One region of the Rahnella sp. CFA14(1/10) genome, then DNA from elsewhere that is predicted to be linked to it. Evidence: predicted binding sites of a transcription regulator. Region 1 holds the regulator's gene; the other holds the start of a gene.

Evidence for each region. Region 1 encodes Fur, which represses iron uptake genes when iron is present. Its sites were predicted from a motif close to ATAATAATGAGAACNACTATCAA; they were not measured.
Region 2: the regulator Fur is predicted to act here: its motif matches at 6,450-6,472, upstream of EVX52_RS06855 (siderophore-interacting protein).

What each region holds. Positions count from the first base shown of each region.
Region 1 covers NZ_SEWS01000001.1:675,018-685,022, reverse strand. Annotated here, with positions in the region: gene nagE (PTS N-acetyl glucosamine transporter subunit IIABC) at 1-1,283, shown strand, start outside; gene glnS (glutamine--tRNA ligase) at 1,477-3,147, shown strand; gene EVX52_RS03405 (OprD family outer membrane porin) at 3,632-5,044, shown strand; gene chiQ (ChiQ/YbfN family lipoprotein) at 5,058-5,393, shown strand; gene fur (ferric iron uptake transcriptional regulator) at 5,526-5,981, opposite strand; gene fldA (flavodoxin FldA) at 6,293-6,820, opposite strand; gene EVX52_RS03385 (methyl-accepting chemotaxis protein) at 7,242-8,906, shown strand; gene ybfE (LexA regulated protein) at 8,982-9,263, opposite strand; gene ybfF (esterase) at 9,525-10,005, opposite strand, start outside.
Region 2 covers NZ_SEWS01000003.1:33,708-43,712, reverse strand. Annotated here, with positions in the region: gene EVX52_RS06900 (ATP-binding protein) at 1-600, opposite strand, end outside; gene EVX52_RS06895 (response regulator transcription factor) at 604-1,326, opposite strand; gene EVX52_RS06890 (cytochrome b/b6 domain-containing protein) at 1,480-2,106, shown strand; gene EVX52_RS06885 (molybdopterin-dependent oxidoreductase) at 2,116-2,919, shown strand; gene EVX52_RS06880 (pentapeptide MXKDX repeat protein) at 2,971-3,207, shown strand; gene EVX52_RS06875 (hypothetical protein) at 3,321-3,710, opposite strand; gene EVX52_RS06870 (ParD-like family protein) at 3,869-4,123, shown strand; gene map (type I methionyl aminopeptidase) at 4,161-4,916, shown strand; gene EVX52_RS06860 (PadR family transcriptional regulator) at 4,974-5,456, opposite strand; gene EVX52_RS06855 (siderophore-interacting protein) at 5,459-6,271, opposite strand; gene EVX52_RS06850 (TonB-dependent receptor domain-containing protein) at 6,689-9,061, shown strand; gene dctP (TRAP transporter substrate-binding protein DctP) at 9,210-10,005, shown strand, end outside.

The DNA of each region.
Region 1 (10,005 bases):
GCACTGCAGGGATGTTCATGTCCGGCTTCTTCCCAATCATGATGTTCGGTCTGCCAGGCGCAGCATGTGCCATGTACTTCGCTGCACCGAAAGAGCGTCGTTCGTTGGTTGGCGGTATGCTGGTTTCAGTCGCGGTGACCGCATTCCTGACCGGTGTGACCGAGCCATTAGAATTCCTGTTCATGTTCCTGGCTCCGCTACTGTATTTAGTCCACGCTATCCTTACCGGGGTCAGCCTGTACATTGCGACAGCGTTGGGTATCCACGCCGGCTTCTCCTTCTCCGCAGGTGCCATCGACTATGCGTTGATGTACAACCTGCCAGCAGCCAGCAAAAACGTCTGGATGTTGCTGGTGATGGGCGTCGTGTTCTTCGTCATCTACTTTGTTCTGTTTAGCGTAATTATCCGCATGTTCAACCTGAAAACGCCGGGTCGTGAAGACGACGTTGAGCATATCGGTGAGCCGGAAGCGAACAGCAATACAGAAGAAGGTCTGAACCAGCTGGCGCTGAGTTACATCGGTGCGCTGGGCGGTTCTGACAACTTCAAAGGTATTGACGCCTGTATTACCCGTCTGCGTCTGAATGTAAAAGATGCGGGCACCGTTGATGATGCTGCCTGTAAACGTCTGGGTGCGTCAGGAATTGTTCGTCTGAATAAACAAAGCATTCAGGTTATTGTGGGTGCAAAAGCTGAATCTCTGGCTGATGCAATGAAAAAAGTGATGGCTCGCGGGCCAGTCGCCGCAGGTGTTGCAACGGCTGAGCCGGTTGCTGCTGTCAAAACTGCACCTCAGGCCGTGCCAAACAGCGTGAAAACGGTAGTGGAAACTTTAGTATCTCCGGTAACGGGTGATATCGTCGCGCTGGATCAGGTGCCTGATGAAGCCTTTGCCAGCAAAGCCGTAGGTGATGGTGTCGCTATTCGTCCTACCGATAAAATTGTGGTATCGCCAGCCGCGGGCACCGTCGTGAAAATCTTCAATACCAATCATGCTTTCTGCCTGGAAACCACTTCCGGTGCTGAGATCGTGGTGCATATGGGGATTGATACTGTGGCGCTGAACGGACAGGGCTTTACCCGACTGGTCGAGGAAGGCGCAACAGTCACCGCCGGTCAGCCTGTGCTCGAACTGGATCTGGATTATCTGAACGCCAATGCCCGTTCAATGATAAGCCCGGTCGTCGTCAGTAATATTGATGATTATACCGGTGTGGTCTCACTGGCCAGTGGTTCCGTGGTCGCGGGACAGACCAAGCTGTTCGACATCCAGAGCAAATAATTCGCCAGATGGCGTAACAGGTTGACGGAGTGACAGCGGGAAGAGAGCGATCTCTTCCCGCTTTTTTATTGCCTGAGAACAGACGCAGCAGAGATAACCACGATTTTATGCAACTAACGGTTGTTTCCCGACGTGGCTTGTTGGAACATAAGCGGTTATCCGTAGAGTCAATGTTGCGTAGAGGAATTGCACAATGAGTGAGGCTGAAGCCCGCCCAACAAATTTTATCCGTCAGATTATTGATGAAGATCTGGCGACCGGGAAACATAATACCGTTCGCACCCGTTTCCCGCCTGAGCCTAATGGTTATCTGCATATCGGTCATGCGAAATCTATCTGCCTGAATTTCGGCATTGCACAAGACTATCAGGGGCAGTGCAATCTGCGTTTTGACGATACCAATCCGGCAAAAGAAGATATCGAATTCGTTGAGTCGATCAAACACGACGTTCAGTGGTTAGGTTTCGACTGGAGCGGCGATATTCATTACTCCTCGGACTATTTTGATCAACTGCATGCTTACGCGCTGGAACTGATCAACAAAGGTCTGGCGTATGTGGATGAACTGTCTCCTGAGCAGATCCGTGAATACCGCGGTTCACTGACGTCGCCGGGTAAAAACAGCCCGTATCGCGATCGTAGCGTAGAAGAGAATATTGCGCTGTTTGAAAAAATGCGTAACGGTGAGTTCGCTGAAGGCGCTGCCTGTCTGCGTGCTAAAATCGACATGGCCTCGCCATTCTTTGTCATGCGTGATCCGGTTCTGTACCGTATTAAGTTCGCAGAACACCACCAGACCGGTAAAAAATGGTGCATCTATCCGATGTACGATTTTACCCACTGCATTTCCGATGCGCTGGAAGGGATCACCCATTCGCTGTGTACGCTGGAATTCCAGGATAACCGTCGTCTCTACGACTGGGTGCTGGATAATATTTCTATTCCCTGCCACCCGCGTCAGTACGAATTCTCCCGTCTGAATCTAGAATATTCCATCATGTCCAAGCGTAAGCTGAACCTGTTGGTAACGGAGAAGATTGTTGAAGGCTGGGACGATCCGCGTATGCCGACGGTGTCGGGCCTGCGTCGCCGGGGTTACACCGCTGCTTCAATCCGTGAATTCTGCCGTCGTATCGGTGTGACCAAGCAGGATAACAACGTTGAAATGATGGCGCTGGAATCCTGTATCCGTGACGATCTGAACGAGAATGCACCGCGCGCTATGGCAGTGATCAATCCGGTTAAAGTGATCATTGAAAACTTTACGGGTGATGCTGTGCAGTGGGTGAAGATGCCGAACCATCCGAACAAACCGGAAATGGGCAGCCGCGAAGTACCGTTTACCCGTGAGATTTACATCGATCAGGCCGATTTCCGTGAAGAAGCCAATAAACAGTACAAGCGTCTGGTGTTGGGCAAAGAAGTGCGTCTGCGTAATGCCTATGTGATCAAAGCAGAACGTATCGAGAAAGACGCAGAAGGGAATATCACCACGATTTTCTGCTCTTACGATATCGACACCCTCAGTAAAGATCCTGCCGATGGCCGCAAGGTGAAAGGTGTGATCCACTGGGTTTCGGCTTCAGAAGGTAAACCGGCTGAGTTCCGCTTGTATGACCGTCTGTTCAATGTTGCCAACCCCGGGCAGGCAGAAGATTTCCTGACCACAATCAACCCGGAGTCTCTGGTGATTGCGCACGGTTTTGTTGAACCGTCGCTGGTGGCTGCTCAGGCTGAAATCAGCCTGCAGTTCGAGCGTGAAGGTTATTTCTGCGCTGACAGTCGCTACTCCGGCGCGGAACATCTGGTATTTAACCGTACCGTGGGCCTGCGTGATACATGGGCAAGTAAACCGGTCGCATAAAAGTCATCGCGATAAGGTTTTAAAAACGCAGCTCAGGCTGCGTTTTTTTATGTCCGGGTTTTATTTTGCTACTGCAAAAAATTGGTTTTCGTCGCGAATTAATGTGTTCCCGATGTATGATTTTTAAACGCTCATTTCCAGTGCTTTCCGTGGCTGAAACGTTTTAACCTTTCCTCAGTAAAACTTAGTGACTTGTTTATTCTCTCTATTTAAATAATCTGTCGGTCTGATCCTGCCTTAAGACATATAGTTACATTTTTTCATCTTTATGTGCACTTTGTCATACTTCGATGATCAATGATTAATTACCCATTGATAATTCGCGTCGCGAAAAATACTCTTAATGTTGATTTAACCGGTTACGTCTCTGACGGCCGATTTTGATACCCGTTTGGGTTTTGCACGAAATTTTTAGTCAAAATGAGGAATCTCTATGCATAAGCACCTTAACAGGGGCAGGGGATCGGCTTACCTGAAACCTGCCATGTATTCTCTCGCCGGCACTTTACTGAGTGGCGGAATGATGTTTTCACACGAGGCCAGCGCGGCCGGTTTTATCGATGATTCCACACTGACCGGTGGCGTGTATTACTGGCAGCGTGAACGTGACCGCAAAGATTTGAACAAAACCAAAGAAGAAACCCGTCCGGATGGCTCAAAAGTCACCGTCAATAATTCCGACTACAACAAATACGCGACTAACCTTTCACACTCCACTGCTAACCTGAATCTCGATTTTTCCTCTGGTTATGCCTGGGACATGTTCGGTATCGACGTTGCGGCCTTCACCGCCATTGAATTAGCCGAAGCCAGTGACAGCACTCATCCAAACGAAATTGCATTCTCTTCTAAAAACCACGCTTATGACGAGGATTACTCAGGTGATAAAGGCGGGGTCAGTCTCTACAAAGCGGCCGGTAAATTTAAATATGGCGGATTCTGGGGACATGCGGGCTATATTCAGCCCACAGGGCAGACGTTGATCGCACCGCACTGGAGCTTCATGCCGGGGACTTATCGCGGTGCGGAAGCCGGGTATAAACATGATTTCGGTGATGCGGGTGAACTGAGTTTCTCCTATATGTGGGCCGACGAATATAAATCGCCCTGGCATCTGGAAATGGATGATTTCCGCCAGAATGATAAGAAAACCGGCGTTTCTTATATTCACTCCCTCGGTGCGAAATATGACTTTAAAAATGACTTCGTGCTGGAAGGCGCGTTTGGTCAGGCTGAAAGTTATGTCGATCAGTACTTTGGCAAAGCCTCGTACAAAATAGATTTGCTGGGCAATCCGCTGACTACCAGCTATCAGTTCTATGGGGCAGAAGATCGTATCAGCGACAAAAATGATCCAAACAGTTTGTATGATGGTCTGGCCTGGTTGCAGGCATTAACTTTCGGCTATACCACGGGTCAGTTCAACTGGCGTCTGGAAGGGACGATGGTGAAAGCGGAAGGGAACCAGGGTTACTTCCTGCAACGTATGACGCCGACGTATTCCTCTTCAAACGGCCGTCTTGATGTGTGGTGGGACAACCGTTCGGACTTCAACGCTAACGGTGAAAAAGCAGTATATGCAGGCGTGTTGTATGACCTGGCAAAATGGGATTTACCGGGCTTAGCCGTCGGTGGCTCCTATGTTTATGCATGGGATGCCAGGCCGAGCACTAACGCGGCTTACGACCAGAGTCAGCGCCTGAAAGAAAGCGCCTGGAGTCTGGATGCGCTGTACACCATTCAGGAAGGCCGTGCGAAAGGGACATTGTTCAAACTGCATTACACCCAGTATGACAATCATTCGGATATTCCAAGCTGGGGCGGCGGATACGGCAATATTTTCCAGGATGAAAAAGACGTGAAATTCATCGTTATCGCTCCATTCACTATTTTCTGAGGTCGCTATGTCGATGAATAAATTATTGATGACCGTGGTATCCGCTGTTCTGCTGGCGGGTTGTGCGCCGACAGCCGGTCAGGCTGAAATATCCAAAACGCGTGAGGCTTACAGCGCCTGTATTAATACAGCGGAAGGCAATCCGGATAAACTGGCATCCTGTCAGGCGGTGCTGAATGTGCTGAAACAGGAAAAAGCCCACCAAAAATTTGCGGAACAGGAAACGGTTCGCGTGGTGGATTACCAGCAGTGTCTTACGGCACGCAAAACCGGTAATGGTCAGGCGTATGCCGCAGATTGCGGAAAGATATGGCAGGAAATCCGGGCCAATAACGCTCCGAAACCGTAAAACGAATCGCAGAAATCAAACCCCGGCGTGCCGGGGTTTTTTTAGGGTTGCTGAAATCCAGACATAAAAAAACCGCTTTTCAGCGGTTAATGAATTCACAGCCTGTCGGCAACGGGGTTGCCACATGCCATATTAGTGCGCAGGTTTATCGTTGTGCAAAGACTCATCTTCGCGGCAATCACCTGCTTCACAATGACCATAGAGATACAGACTATGGTTGGTCAGTTTGATGCCGTGTTTCTTAGCAATCTCACGCTGACGGCCTTCAATATACTCATCACGAAATTCGATTACACGTCCGCAATCCAGGCAGATGAGGTGATCGTGGTGATGCTGCTGAGTCAGTTCGAATACGGACTTGCCGCCTTCGAAATTATGACGGGTAACGATACCGGCGTCGTCGAACTGGTTCAGAACGCGGTAAACCGTTGCCAGGCCAATTTCTTCACCCATATCAATTAATTGCTTGTAAAGATCTTCCGCACTAACGTGATGACCTTCCGGCGCTTGCAGCACTTCCAGGATTTTGAGGCGCGGAAGCGTGACTTTTAAGCCAGCTTTCTTCAGTGCGGTGTTGTTGTCAGTCATGCGGATTCAGTCCTGTTACTATGTGCTAATCAAGTTGAGGCATGCAGCCTGTGGCATCGGCGGCACAAATTATTCGTTTAGTCTCTTCGTTTACGCAAGTGTGCCAATTGTCGTCAACGATAGCCTGTTAATAAAGATCACAATTTGCCGGTCACATTGGTAATGCAACGACTTGATCGATAGAAAAAACAGAGGAACTCAGTGTACCTTGATACGACCGAAAGTTACAATTTTGTAGCAGTTAAATTGTTAATTTCAGTAATAGTTTGGCCCTTCAATTGTAGAATAAATCCTCAGGGCCAACAGGGTTTTTAGCCAATAATTTCAGAAAGGCTGAGTTCTTCTGTGATCTGTTTCACCCAGGCATCAACACGTTCACTGGTCAGTTCCGGCTGGCGATCTTCGTCAATTGCCAGGCCTATGAAATGCTTATCATCAGCCAGGCCTTTAGAGGCTTCAAAGTGATACCCTTCGGTAGGCCAGTGTCCGACAATCACTGCGCCGCGTGGCTCAATGATATCGCGCACGGTGCCCAGTGCATCGCAAAAATATTCGGCATAGTCTTCCTGGTCACCACAGCCAAACAGTGCAACCAGCTTACCTTCGAAATCTATCTCTTCCAGCGTTGGGAAAAAGTCGTCCCAGTCACACTGCGCTTCACCGTAATACCAGGTTGGAATACCGATAAGCAAAATATCGAATTTTTCCAGATCCTCTTTGCTGCTCTTCGCAATGTCATGCACCTCTGCAACATCTTTACCCAACTGTTTCTGGATCATTTTTGCGATGTTTTCGGTGTTACCTGTATCGGATCCAAAGAAGATACCTACAACGGCCATAAGATTACCTAACCTCTTGTTCTCAATGAAGTGCTCTGCAACGCAGGCAATAATAATGCAGATGATAGCAAACTCGTGCGGCGGAGAATATGCTTCTGCTCGCCTTCTTAGCTGGGGAATAAGTTTATCGGGCAATATTTTTAAGTGTTATCGCCTTTGTGTGCTTTCACGCAGGGTGCGTTAACCTCAGGCTGAATAAGGTCAAACGCAAATTGAAGAAATAAGTCGTCACAATACTAAATTTCGAGAATATTCCGCCGATAGATGATGCGAGAGCAATCTCAACATAATAAAGAAATCGATGCCCGGAGAGGTGTTCAAACATGTCCTGGGGCACTTGCCTGCTGGTTACCTGTCTTGATTCTCCGCATCCCCCTCAATCCTCAGGCCAGAAACAGTCATGTTTCGAGAGAGGCATATCGTGCAGTTTTTAAAAAATATTACCATCAGGGCCGCTTTGTTAACAATTCTTGGCATTTTTTGTGTCATGTGGGCGGGTGTTTCCCTATACACCGTTACCTCCCTTGACACACTGACCCAAAATACCAAAAACAGTACCGAGCTGGTCAATAATATGGCGCTGATCAATAAAGGAAATGATCAGTATTTCCGTACCGTAACTCGCCTTACGCGTGCCGTCGCACAGCTTCAGGCCGATCCGTCAAAAGGTCCGGAAATTTTTGATACCGCCAAACAATCCCTCACCGGGCTGACCCAGGCACTGGCTAATTTTAAAACGGCGCCGCATCCGGGGCTGGAAGATGTTGCCGTGCAGGAACTGATCACCAATTGGGAAAATCTGATTACCCAGGGCGTCACGCCAATGTTCGACGCAGCCTTCAGTAAGAACACGGAGTTATATAACCAGTTAGCCAACACTACCGTACCTGCACTGAGCCGCAGTTTTGGTGTCTCGATGGACAAAGTCGGCGGTCAGATCGCGGTAGATTTTGATGCATCGCAACGGCAGTCTGCCCATCTGACCTCATTCAGCAAAGTGATTCTGCTGACGGCCTTTGGTATCGGGCTGGTGATCTTATTACTGACTGACCGTTATCTGGTCATGGCGCTGGTGAAACCCTTGGATAAAATCCGTGATCACTTCGCGGTGATAGCAAGCGGCGATCTGACACTTTATCTGGATGAGTTCGGTAAAAACTGCGCCGGTAAGCTGATTCCGTTACTGAACCTGATGCAGTCTAGCCTGGTGAATACCGTTCAGACCATCCGCAACTGCACCAATCACATCTATCAGGGCGCGTCAGAAATTTCAGCCGGAAACAACGATTTATCTTCCCGTACGGAAGAGCAGGCATCTGCACTGGAAGAAACCGCTGCCAGCATGGAAGAACTGACTGCGACGGTTAAGCACAATGCTGATAACGCTCATCATGCCAGCCAGCTGGTTATGGAAGCTTCTACCACTGCGCAGAAAGGTGGCAACATCGTGGCGGATGTGGTCAGCACCATGAAAGATATCTCCGGCAGTTCGAAGAAAATTGCTGAAATCACTTCCGTGATTAACAGCATCGCTTTCCAGACCAACATTCTGGCGCTGAATGCCGCAGTAGAAGCAGCACGTGCAGGCGAGCAGGGGCGTGGTTTTGCAGTGGTTGCCAGCGAGGTGCGCAGCCTGGCACAACGCAGTGCGCAGGCTGCAAAAGAAATCGAACAGCTCATCAGCGAATCGGTTTCCCGCGTCGACAGCGGCTCGAAACTTGTTGAAAACGCCGGTCAGACGATGAATGAAGTGGTGCGCTCAATTACGCATGTCACCGACATCATGGCGGAAATTGCGTCTGCGTCTGACGAACAAAGTAAAGGAATCAGCCAGGTAGCGGTAGCGGTCACAGAAATGGACAGCGTTACACAACAGAACGCCGCACTGGTAGAACAGGCGTCACAGGCCGCAGTATCGCTGGAAGAACAGGCTTCGTTGCTCAACAACGCCGTCGCAACGTTCAAACTGAAAGACAGCGTCACGAATGTGGGTTCACGTCCGGCGAAGTCGATTTCAGCACCCTTGTTGCGTCCTGATACCGGCAGGCTTTCGGCAAAAAGTGCTGAAAACTGGGAAACGTTCTGAGTGGGAAGACGTAAATTAGCGTGGAATAATTAAGAAAAACAAACGGGTAGCCTTATCGGGTTACCCGCTTTTCAATCAACCTTCATGACCGTTAAGATGCGACAGCAGCATCTCTTCAATCAATTCGCTACGACTGATATTGCGTTCTTCTGCCAGCTTATTGAGCATGTCAACAGCATCGGCATTCATTTTCAGCTCCACACGACGCAGGCCGCTCGCTTTATCGCGGCGTAACTGGTTGCGCTTATTGATCCTGAGCTGTTCATCACGGGATAGCGGATTTGTTTTTGGACGCCCCGGACGACGGTCATCTGCGAACAGATCAATCGTCGTGCGATCCAGTTGTTCTTTTGCCATAGGTAGAGGTACAACCAGGGAAGTTTTTACATCGGGAAACGGCAAGCCGTTCCTGACGAGCGTTTCACACATTTCGGGCTAAGAAACCCTGACCCAATTCACCCCCCGCGACTCACTGTGAGTAAAACGGGGCGGCAAAATTATAGCGCGCAATCATACACTGGCGCCCCAGGGGTTCACAACGCCTGATTGCCCTGATTTCATGATAACTTCTTAAGTTGTGCAGACTTTTTGCACAATTTATCCCCAGGATGTTAAACCTCAGGCCACATCGATGAAACGGTGCACAGCGCGCAGTACCGCATCGGGTCTTTCCGCATGCACCCAGTGACCGGCTCCCGCCACCACATGCGCTTTGGCCTGTGGAAACTGGCGGGCAATCGCGTCGCGATATTCATCCTGCACATACGGCGATAAGCTCCCGCGGATAAACAGCGCCGGATGATCCCATGCTGGCACATCTTCCCAGCCGGTAATGGTTTCGTATTCACTGAGCAGCACGGGCACGTTGAAGCACCATTCGCCCTGGCGGAAGGATTTAAGCAAAAACTGGATCACGCCGTCTTCCTTTATATACTGGCGCATACAGTCGCTGGCAGACGTGCGGTCACGGAGTCTTGCGTCGGTCACAGCGTTAATGGCCGCGAAAATCTCATCATGACGACGGACGTGATAATCCACGGGGGCGACATCAATGGCGATCAACTTTTCGATACGATCGGGGATCCGTGCCGTCAGCGCC
Region 2 (10,005 bases), on a different contig from region 1:
CCAGCGGAATGCCAGCGCACCGGCCAGCAGGCCAAACAGCGCCACCAACCCCATAGACCGCAGCGCCAGAGAAATCGCCGACTGGTACTGCGCGTCGCTGGTCAGCGCGGTGTATTGGTCACCGAGAAGCACGATATACACATACCCTTTGATGATACCGTCTACCCGTAACGGGGCGGCGCTGAATACCTGACGCGTTTGCGGATCCCGCGGATTCTCGCCATATACCGGCATTTTCGCACCGTTGAGCAACGCGTTAACCGGTGTTAAGTCGATCTTCTGCTGTTGCAGTCGCCCGGGCGGTGCCGCATTACCGACGATATTGCCGTCTTTATCGAGCAGATACACTTCAACACTCGGGTTCACCGCCATCAGTTGATCAAACAGCATATGTACCGCTTTGGGATCCCAGTTTCCCTGGCTGAGCAGCGGATTATTTGCTGCAATCTGCGTCGCCAGATTGGCCGACAGACGTTGGATCACCGACTGGCTGTACTGATTACTCGAGCGCACCTGCATGTAGCCGGAAAACGCGCAACACGCGATCAGCAGCACCATAAACACCAGGGTCAGTCTTTGCGCCAGCGTGAGATTTTTCATGATTTACCCTTGTGCTTCTTCAGCAGAAGACACGAATTTATAACCTTTTCCCCACACGGTCAGAATACGTTCCGGCTCGGCCGGATTGGCTTCTATCTTAATGCGCAGACGGTTGATATGGGTGTTTACCGTATGTTCATACCCTTCATGTTCATAGCCCCAGACCTGATTTAACAGGCTGAGCCGGGAGAACACTTTGCCGGGATTTTTGGCAAAGAAGTACAACAGATCAAACTCGCGCGGCGTCAGTTCAACCGGCTGATGGTTCAGCATCACGTCCCGTGCAATCGGGTCGATGACCAGACCGGAAAAACTCAGCGTACCGGCATCCATTTTCATATTACGGCTCATGGCTTCCTGCCGCCGGAACAGCGCCTTGACCCGTGCGACCAGTTCCAGCATGGAGAAAGGTTTGGCCAGGTAATCGTCCGCGCCCAGCTCCAGCCCGAGGACACGATGCACTTCGCTGGAACGTGCGCTGATAATAATGATTGGCGTGTAACGCGTCATATTACGGGCGCGGCGACAGATTTCCAGACCATCGATACCCGGTAGCATCAGGTCGAGGATCAGCGCGTCCCAGCCGCCTTTTTCCAAATGTGCCACGCCCAGATTGCCGTCAGCAGCATGGGTAATTTCATAGCCTTCATCGCGCAGATGCAGGCTGAGCAGTTCCGCGATATCCCCGTCATCTTCAACGATCAGGATCTTCTTCGTCTTATCCATGTGTTATCCCAAAACGTGGCATTCCCCAATGGTTTGAGTCTACACAAGCAAAGCCCGCCGAGTTATCACATTTTATTTAACTTTGCGTGAGGTCTCGGGGAACAAATCCGCTCAATACTCGCTACATCACAGGACGGACAGCCGGATTTCATCATGACAATACACACGGACTTACCCGATCAGGCCAAACAAAAACCCGCCATCGTGCATCCATTATGGCTGCGGCTGTCGCACTGGCTGAACGCGCTGGCGGTGCTGATTATGGTGACCAGTGGCTGGCAGATTTATAACGCCTCACCGCTGTTTGATTTTGCTTTCCCGCCGGGGGTCACATTGGGTGGCTGGCTCGGCGGCGGAATTCAGTGGCATTTTGCCGGTATGTGGCTGTTCGGCTTCAACGGCCTGTTTTACCTGCTGATGAATATTTTTACCGGACGGATGAAACGAAAATTCTGGCCGCTGACGCCGCGCGGCATCTTCAATGATTTGTGTGCTGCCCTGCGCGGCAAGCTGAAACACGACGACTTACGTCACTACAACATGGTGCAGCGCGCGGCATATGTGTTCGTGATGTTCGACGGCATCGTGCTGGTACTTTCCGGGCTGGTGGTGTGGAAATCCGTGCAATTCCCGTTGCTGCGCGAACTGATGGGCGGCTTCGATACAGCGCGTTACGTACATTTTCTGGCGATGGCTTCGCTGGTGGCATTTGTGGTGCTGCATATCGTGATGGTGGCACTGGTGCCGAAAACGCTGATTGCCATGCTGCGCGGTCGCTAAGGAAAACCCATGAAAAAACTCATTAAAAAAAGCATCAGCCAGATTTTCAGCACCGCCGACAGCGAAGCGATTGTACAGGAAGCCAAAAAACAGATTATCCGCGAACTGGATGCGCCTTCCCGTCGCCTGTTTTTACAGCGCGGGCTGACGCTCGGCGGCGTCGCGATGCTGACCGGCTGCGATATCAGCGATAACGCCAGCGTGGAAAACGCACTCGGCAAAATCTCCGGTTTCAATGATCGCGTACAGGGCTGGCTGTTCGGCTCAACGCGTCTCGCGCCGGTGTATGCCGAATCGATGATCACCCGTCCGTTTCCGTTTAATGCGTTCTATGCCGAAGACGACGCGCCACAAGTCGACGGCAACGACTATCGCCTGAAAATCGCCGGTCTGGCACTGGATAAACGCGAATGGTCACTGCCAGCGCTGTACAAAATGGCGCAGGTCAGTCAGGTGACGCGACACATTTGTGTCGAAGGCTGGAGCGCGATTGGCAAATGGGGCGGCGTGCCGTTCGGTGATTTTCTGCGCCTGATTGGGGCAGATCTCACGGCGGAATATGTCAGTTTCAAATGCGCCGACGAGTATTACACCAGCATTGATATGGCGACGGCGCTGCATCCGCAAACCCTGTTGGCGCTGACTTATGACGGCCAGATTTTACCGCGTAAATACGGTTTTCCGATGAAACTCAGAATGCCAACCAAACTCGGCTACAAGAATCCAAAACATATAGAAGTGATTGAAATTACAAACAAATTTACCGGTGGCTACTGGGAGGATCAGGGCTACAACTGGTTCGGCGGAAGCTGAACATTATCCATAAAACCCTTTGTATATCAAAACCTAAGAGAAGGATTTACCATGAAAAAGTTAACTGTAATGATGATGTCGGCTTGTCTGATGATGGGCGCAGTGAGCACCACTTATGCCGCTGACGCAATGGCGAAGAAAGACACCATGGGCCACATGTCGAAAGATTGCATGAAAAAAGACAGCATGAGCAAAGACAACATGGCGAAAGACAGTATGGGCAAAGACTGTATGTCGAAAGATTCCATGTCAAAAGACAACATGAAAAAAGGGGCAATGAGCCAGTAAAGCGCTTTCCCCTTCGACTCTGTAGCCAAAACGCCTCCGTCTGTTCAGCGGGGGCGTTTTGCTTTTTGTTAAACCTGAATAACCCGATGATGAAGACTTAATTCAAATATTCATTACTTTGTGGCACTGGATGCCAGGCGAATCTGAATATCATTGTTGAGATTATTCACCCAATGGTTATAACTGCGGTGGATCTCGCCTTTCTCTGCCAGCAGGTTAGTGCTGCCGACATAATTAATGGTGTAGCCGCTGGTGTTATAGGTAATACGGATATCGGCTTTGTGCTCACGGTTATTCAGATGACCGTTAATTACGCCCGGTGCGCCATCCGTCATTATCCAGCCACGTTTTTGTCCTGCGTCGATAATAGCGGTCCTGATCTGACTTTCTGAATTATGTGTTACCAGCGTGGTATGCGGCGTGGATACCGGCTCGGTACGCGCGCAGCCAGAAAGCGCCATGACACAAACAAGGCCGATAAGTAACTTACTTGTAGATTTCATGTGAACCTTTTAGAGTAAAAATTTCAGATAAGAGATTGAAAAGTCACCACAATATACGCCAATGTCCCAAAGGTGTCATGAAACGTGCCGGTTGAGTTTCATCTATTTTATGCGTAGTATATAAAATATATATGATTCGTATACTGCTGAGGCAACCCATGGGTATCATTAAGATTTCAGAACTGATGCACGAGAATTTGCGTATTGCCAGCATGGCTTATACGCGTTCGATGAACGCACAGGCCGAGCACTGGATGAAAATTGGCATGCTGATGGAAACGCACCCCGACATGACGCACAGCGAAATTTCGCAATTGCTGGTGCGGTGTAGCGTGGAATCGGATGAAAACGCAGGCAGTATCCGCACGTTGTTAAACGTGGGTGCCACACACAGGAAGGCAAGCAATGAATAATGCTTTAGATAGCCGGTATTTCGTCAATAATAACCGCATGGTCAAAACGCCGGAAGGCCTCGATAAAGCCCGTATTGCCGGCAAACTGGCAGCGCGTGTATTGCATATGATCACACCCTACGTTGTACCGGGTGTCACCACCAATGAACTGGATCGCATCTGCCACGATTTTATCGTCAATGAATTGCAGGCGATCCCGGCCAATATCGGTTATCACGGCTATCAGAAAACCACCTGTACCTCCGTCAATCACGTCATTTGTCATGGCATTCCTTCTGACAAAGCGCTGAAAAAAGGCGACATCGTCAACATCGACGTGGCGCTTATCAAAGACGGCTGGTACGGCGACACCAGCCGTATGTATTACGCGGGCGAACCGGGTATTCTGGCCCGCCGTCTGGTAGATACCACGTTTGAAGCGATGATGGCGGGCATTGAAGTGGTGCGTCCGGGTGCAACGCTTGGCGATGTGGGTTATGCGATTGCCGCTGTCGCCAGACGCGAAGGCTTTTCCATCGTGGAAGAGTATTGCGGACACGGCATCGGTATGGGTTATCACGAAGATCCGCAAGTGCTGCATTACGGCGAGCAAGGCCGCGGACTGGTTTTACAGGAAGGGATGTTATTTACCATCGAACCGATGCTGAATGCCGGTAAAAAACAAAATAAAGTCATGCCCGATGGCTGGACCGTGGTCACCAAAGACCACTCGTTATCCGCACAGTGGGAACATATGGTTGCGGTAACGAAAACCGGTTACGAGATCTTAACGCCGTGGCCTGAAGAGATGTGACTATCCTGAAAGTATAATGCCTCCGACCGGAAGGCTTTATACTTTCTGAGGTGCGGCTTAACTGCGCTCAATTTCTTTGGTCGCACGATCTAATGCATCCGTGATTTTATACAAGGTTTCCTGTTCGATCGGGCCTTTCGCCAGCCGCAGATTAAGCGCCATGCGGATATTATTTATCGCACGCTGCATTTCCGGAATACTGCGATTGTTTGACAAAATCGCCAGTGAATGCAGTTTCTCTGTCACTGAGCCGAGCAGTTCTTCCTGCCCGGCCAGTGACTGCGCACCTTCCGGTGTGATCGAATATTGCTTCTTCCCGCCCTCTTCCTGACTGGCTGAAATCAGCCCCTGTTCTTCTAAAAATGTCAGATTCGGATAAATGATACTGGCACTCGGCGTGTATTCACCTTTAGATAATTCTTCAATGGCTTTGATCAGCTCATAACCATGGGCGCAACGCCGCTGCAAAAAATGCAGCATCAGCAGACGGATGTCACCCGTTTCGAACATTCTTTCACGGCGGTGTTTATGATTCATCATCGTTACTTATTATGCCAATAAGCCACACAACGCACGAAGTTTGGATCGAGTCCGCAGGTTTCAACGAAATAGTCATTCAGCCCTTTCGCGAATTTGCCTTCACCGGTCGCCCAGATGTAGTAATCACTTTCCGGCAGAAGCAGGCTTTTCACCTTCTTCACGACCGCATCCTCTTCCTGATAACCGCCGTGCGTATCGCTGATAATCCAGTCGATGCTGACATCATTTTCTTCATCTAAGTAGCTGACACAACTCACATCTCTCACTTTCGCCAGCACGGTGATATTGGCATCTGAACCGGCCTGTTTCAGTTCGCGCAGACGGCGTTTCACCGCCGGAAGACCGGTTTCGTCGCAGATATAGAGCTGCCATTTGTAACCGGCAGGAATAATCAGTGAACCACGCGGTCCGCCAATGATCAGTTTATCGCCCGGCTTTGCGCCGGCCGCCCATTCGCTGGCGACACCACCGTCGTGAATATAGAAATCCAGTGTCAGTTCGTTGCTCTGAGCATCAAAGTGCAGCGGCGTATATTCGCGGTTCAGCGGGCGGGATCCTTCACCCCACACAATGCCTTCTTCGGTCACTGTCGGTGGCGTAATCACATCCCCCGGATTTGCCGGAAAAAACAATTTGATATGGTCATCAAAGCCGCCTGACGTAAAACCTTTCAGCGCGTCACCGCTTAAAATAATCCTTTTAAAACAGCCTGATAGGCTTTCACTCTGTTTGACCGTGATATGACGGAAAACCAGATCATTTTTGACACGGACCGGCAAGTTTGCGGCAGGGGTTTCAGTGCGATGTTGTGCCATCAGTTTCTCTCTTATGCGTAAGTTTTGTTGAAAGATATATCTTAGCTATATTTTATTCAACCCCATAAAGTGTAATGCGCTGTCTTCTTTTCCCTGTGTTTTTCACCTCACCTTTATCTCTCCCTGAGAACAGACGGGATAAATTTTGTTAAGGAATGCATTTTTTTATATCATTTTGTTGATAACAATTATCAGTATCATTATCATTCTCAAAAAGCCGGGATGGGCGCTGACGCCAGGTAAGCCCATACTTTATAAGGATAATGGCTTTTTCAGGGAAGAATTGAATGCAGATGACCAGTGCGTCTGTTTTGTCGAAAGGCAGTAAATGCGAGCAGAACTCTAAAAATTAGTGCAGGACAAAAACAAATGTTCACATCCTTTACACAGCAGGGTTTAGTGAAAAACGTCATTTTCATGGGGACGATTCTCACCACCACATTTCATGTAAATGCAGCGGAAGCCGTGAAAGACAATACCGATCTCACCGCAAACAATACGCAATCTTCTGAAGCCATCAAAAAAAAACCGGCGGTGCGTACAGCTCAGGATCTGGCGCAGAACAATGAAGAAGTCATGACGGTCACCGAAACGATGCCGGATAAAAAACCGGGTTCGAAAACCACCCTCACAGCAGCCGAAATGCAGCGCAAAGGCGGTAATGATTTCGGGACTATTATGCGTTATGAGCCGCTGATCACCGCGACCGGCGCGAGTGGCGGCTCCGGCAACGGCAAAAGCGGTTTTGACCGTAGCGGTTATACCGGCTATAACATTCGCGGCCTGGAAAGCAACCGCGTAGGCATTGATGTCGACGGTATTCCGCAGCCAAGCGCCACCGGGCGCAGCTACGTCAGTCGTGCGGGGCTGAATACCTTTGGTATTGGCCGTGATTACATTGACCCGTATATTTATGGTCAGGTGGATATTGAATCCGGTGCCACATCAGCCGACCGTGCCAACACCTCAATCGGTGGTGCCGTTTCCTTCCTGCCAAAATCTGCCGACGATTACCTGCGTCCGGGCAAGGAAACTTATTTCGGTTACCAGTCTGATTATGATTCCTCAGACCGTTCCTGGCACAACGGCATCACCGCTGCCGCCGGTGACGAAACCCTGCGTGGCCTGATCGCCATCAGCCGCCGCGACGGTCAGGAAACCAGCAACAACAGCGGAACGCTGGATGCGTATCCGGCCAACTGGCACTCTGACGCCATCATGACGTCGGTAATCTGGCAGCCTAATGACGCCCATAAAGTCACCGGCACCCTTGATTACTACGAAAAAGTAAACCACACCCATTACGATACCTGGAACAACGCGGGCAGCGCGATTCTCGGCACCGCACAGCAGCAAAGTAACACCCGCCGCTGGGGTGCAAGCCTGAAAGACGAATGGACGCCGTTCAACGATTACGTGGATGCCATCGTCTCGAAAGTCTATTACCAATATACTCAGGCGCACGACAACACTTATCTGCCAAACGAAAGCAAGCAGATGATGAATGTCTACTCGAACTACGACGTAAACACCTACGGCGCAGAAACCAGCTGGCTGAAAACGCTGGGTCGCCATGAGTTAAGTGCCGGTATCAACGGTCGCGTGTCCAACACCGAACGTCCGTTCCGCGAAAGCCCGGACCAAAGTGCTTTCACGACCATCATGCAACCGGAAGCCAACAGCCGGACGTATATCCTCGGCGGCTTCCTGCAAGACACCGTTAAGTTTGACCTCGGCGGCCATAACTTCTCTGTAGTGCCTGCGGTGCGTGTCGCATATCAGAATACCAAGGCACAAAATCTGTCAGACTTGTCTAACAGCATCGTTTCTGAAGATCAGGTTTCCACCCTGTACGGTAAAGCCAACTCCGATACGCAGGCTCTGCCATCGCTGGCCTTCACCTATGACATCACCCCTAAACTGATGACTTATCTGCAGTACCAGCGCGGCGCGCAGTTCCCGGATGCCAGCCAGCTTTACGGTTCCTGGAACCTCGGTTCTAACTATGCAGGACGTGGTCAGTATGCGCTGATCGGTAACACTGACCTGAAAACCGAAACCAGCAATAACTTTGAATGGGGTATGAAAGGCGAAGCCACGGAAGGCGTGACCTTCAGGACTTCCCTCTTCTATAACACCTACAAAAACTTCATTGCTAATACCCGTTACACCCGCGCGGGCAGCCCGGGTATGTTCACCAACGTGCCATCCAATATCTATACAATTTATCAGGCAGAAAACCGCGATGAAGCGTTTATCTACGGTGGCGATCTGAGTACCAAAATTAACTACGGCACCTGGTTTAGCCGCGTTGATGGCCTGAGCACCACCTTCGCACTGGGTTATGCCAAGGGTGAATCGAAATCCAGCTACGACGGTGACAAATACGTGGATCTCGACAGCGTACCGCCAATGAAATTTGTGGCAGGCGTGGCATGGGATGCGCCATCCGGCGTCTACGGAACCGCCCTGACGGCAACCTTCGTGAAAGGCAAAAAAGCCGAAGCGACCAGCCGACAGAGCTATACCAATGCCGGTACGCCAATCACCGGCTCCACCACCGAATACATGAATGTGCCGGGTTACGGTATGGTGGATGCAACGGCCTACTGGAAAGTCGCGAAGAACGTCAAGCTCAGCGGCGGTGTTTACAACATCACCGACCGCAAATACTGGGATTACCTGAGCAGCCGTACGCTGACCGAAACCACTAATCAGGATGAATACAATAAAGCGCTGGCCGTGATGCCGGGGCGCAGCTTCCAGCTGGGTGTGAACGTCGATTTCTAACCGATAATACTCAACCGGGCAAAATCAGGAGCGTCATGTGCAAACATGACGCTTTTTTAATTTTACGCAAATAACCTGTTTTCACGCACGTCCACATTGGGGTTCAGCAGATAAACTCTGGTTTTACCCAACCGAAATGTGAGATTACATGGACTTAATCAGAAAACCTCTGGCACTTGCCCTCGCTTTACTCTTGTTACCGGCGGTTGTTTCTGCCACGACCTTGCGATACACCGATCACGAACCGCTGGGCGCAATGCGCACCCGCTTTATCAAAGATGTATTATTTCCGGCGATTGAAAAAGAATCCCATGGGCGCCTGAAAATTGAAGAGCACTGGGGTGGCGAACTCTCTACCGGCTACGATGCATTGCGCACTGTGCGCGAAGGAAACAATGCAGATATTGGCATTGTGGTGCCGGAATATACCGCCAAAGAGTTACCACTGCATCAGCTTTTCAAAAGTTTTCCGACAGGGCCATCCGGCGATAAACAGATAGCGTTCTTCCGCCGCGTATACGCCGAAATCCCAGCCTTCCCCGCTGAACTGGCAAAGAATGGTGTGGTAGATATTTTTCTCTCAACAGGTTATCCGGTGGCCTTTTTCAGCACACATCCGCTGGAGAAACTGCAGAATATCAAAGGCACCGCTTGGTGTTCAGCCAGTTTTTGGCATCAGAACTTCCTGCGTAATGCGGGCGCGACCCCAGTGACCACACCGTGGGGCGAACAAACGGTAAATGCATTTAAGACCGGTAAACTCGACGGCATTTTGGTCAACATTGACAGCGGTTATGATCTGAAAATCCAGAAGATGGCACCGGAGGTTATAGTCTCGAAAGAACTGTGGTTGGGTCATCTTTACCTTCTGGTGATGAACCATAAAGTCTGGAACGGACTGGCGCAGGAAGATAAGGACGCCATCACACGCGCCGCTAATACCG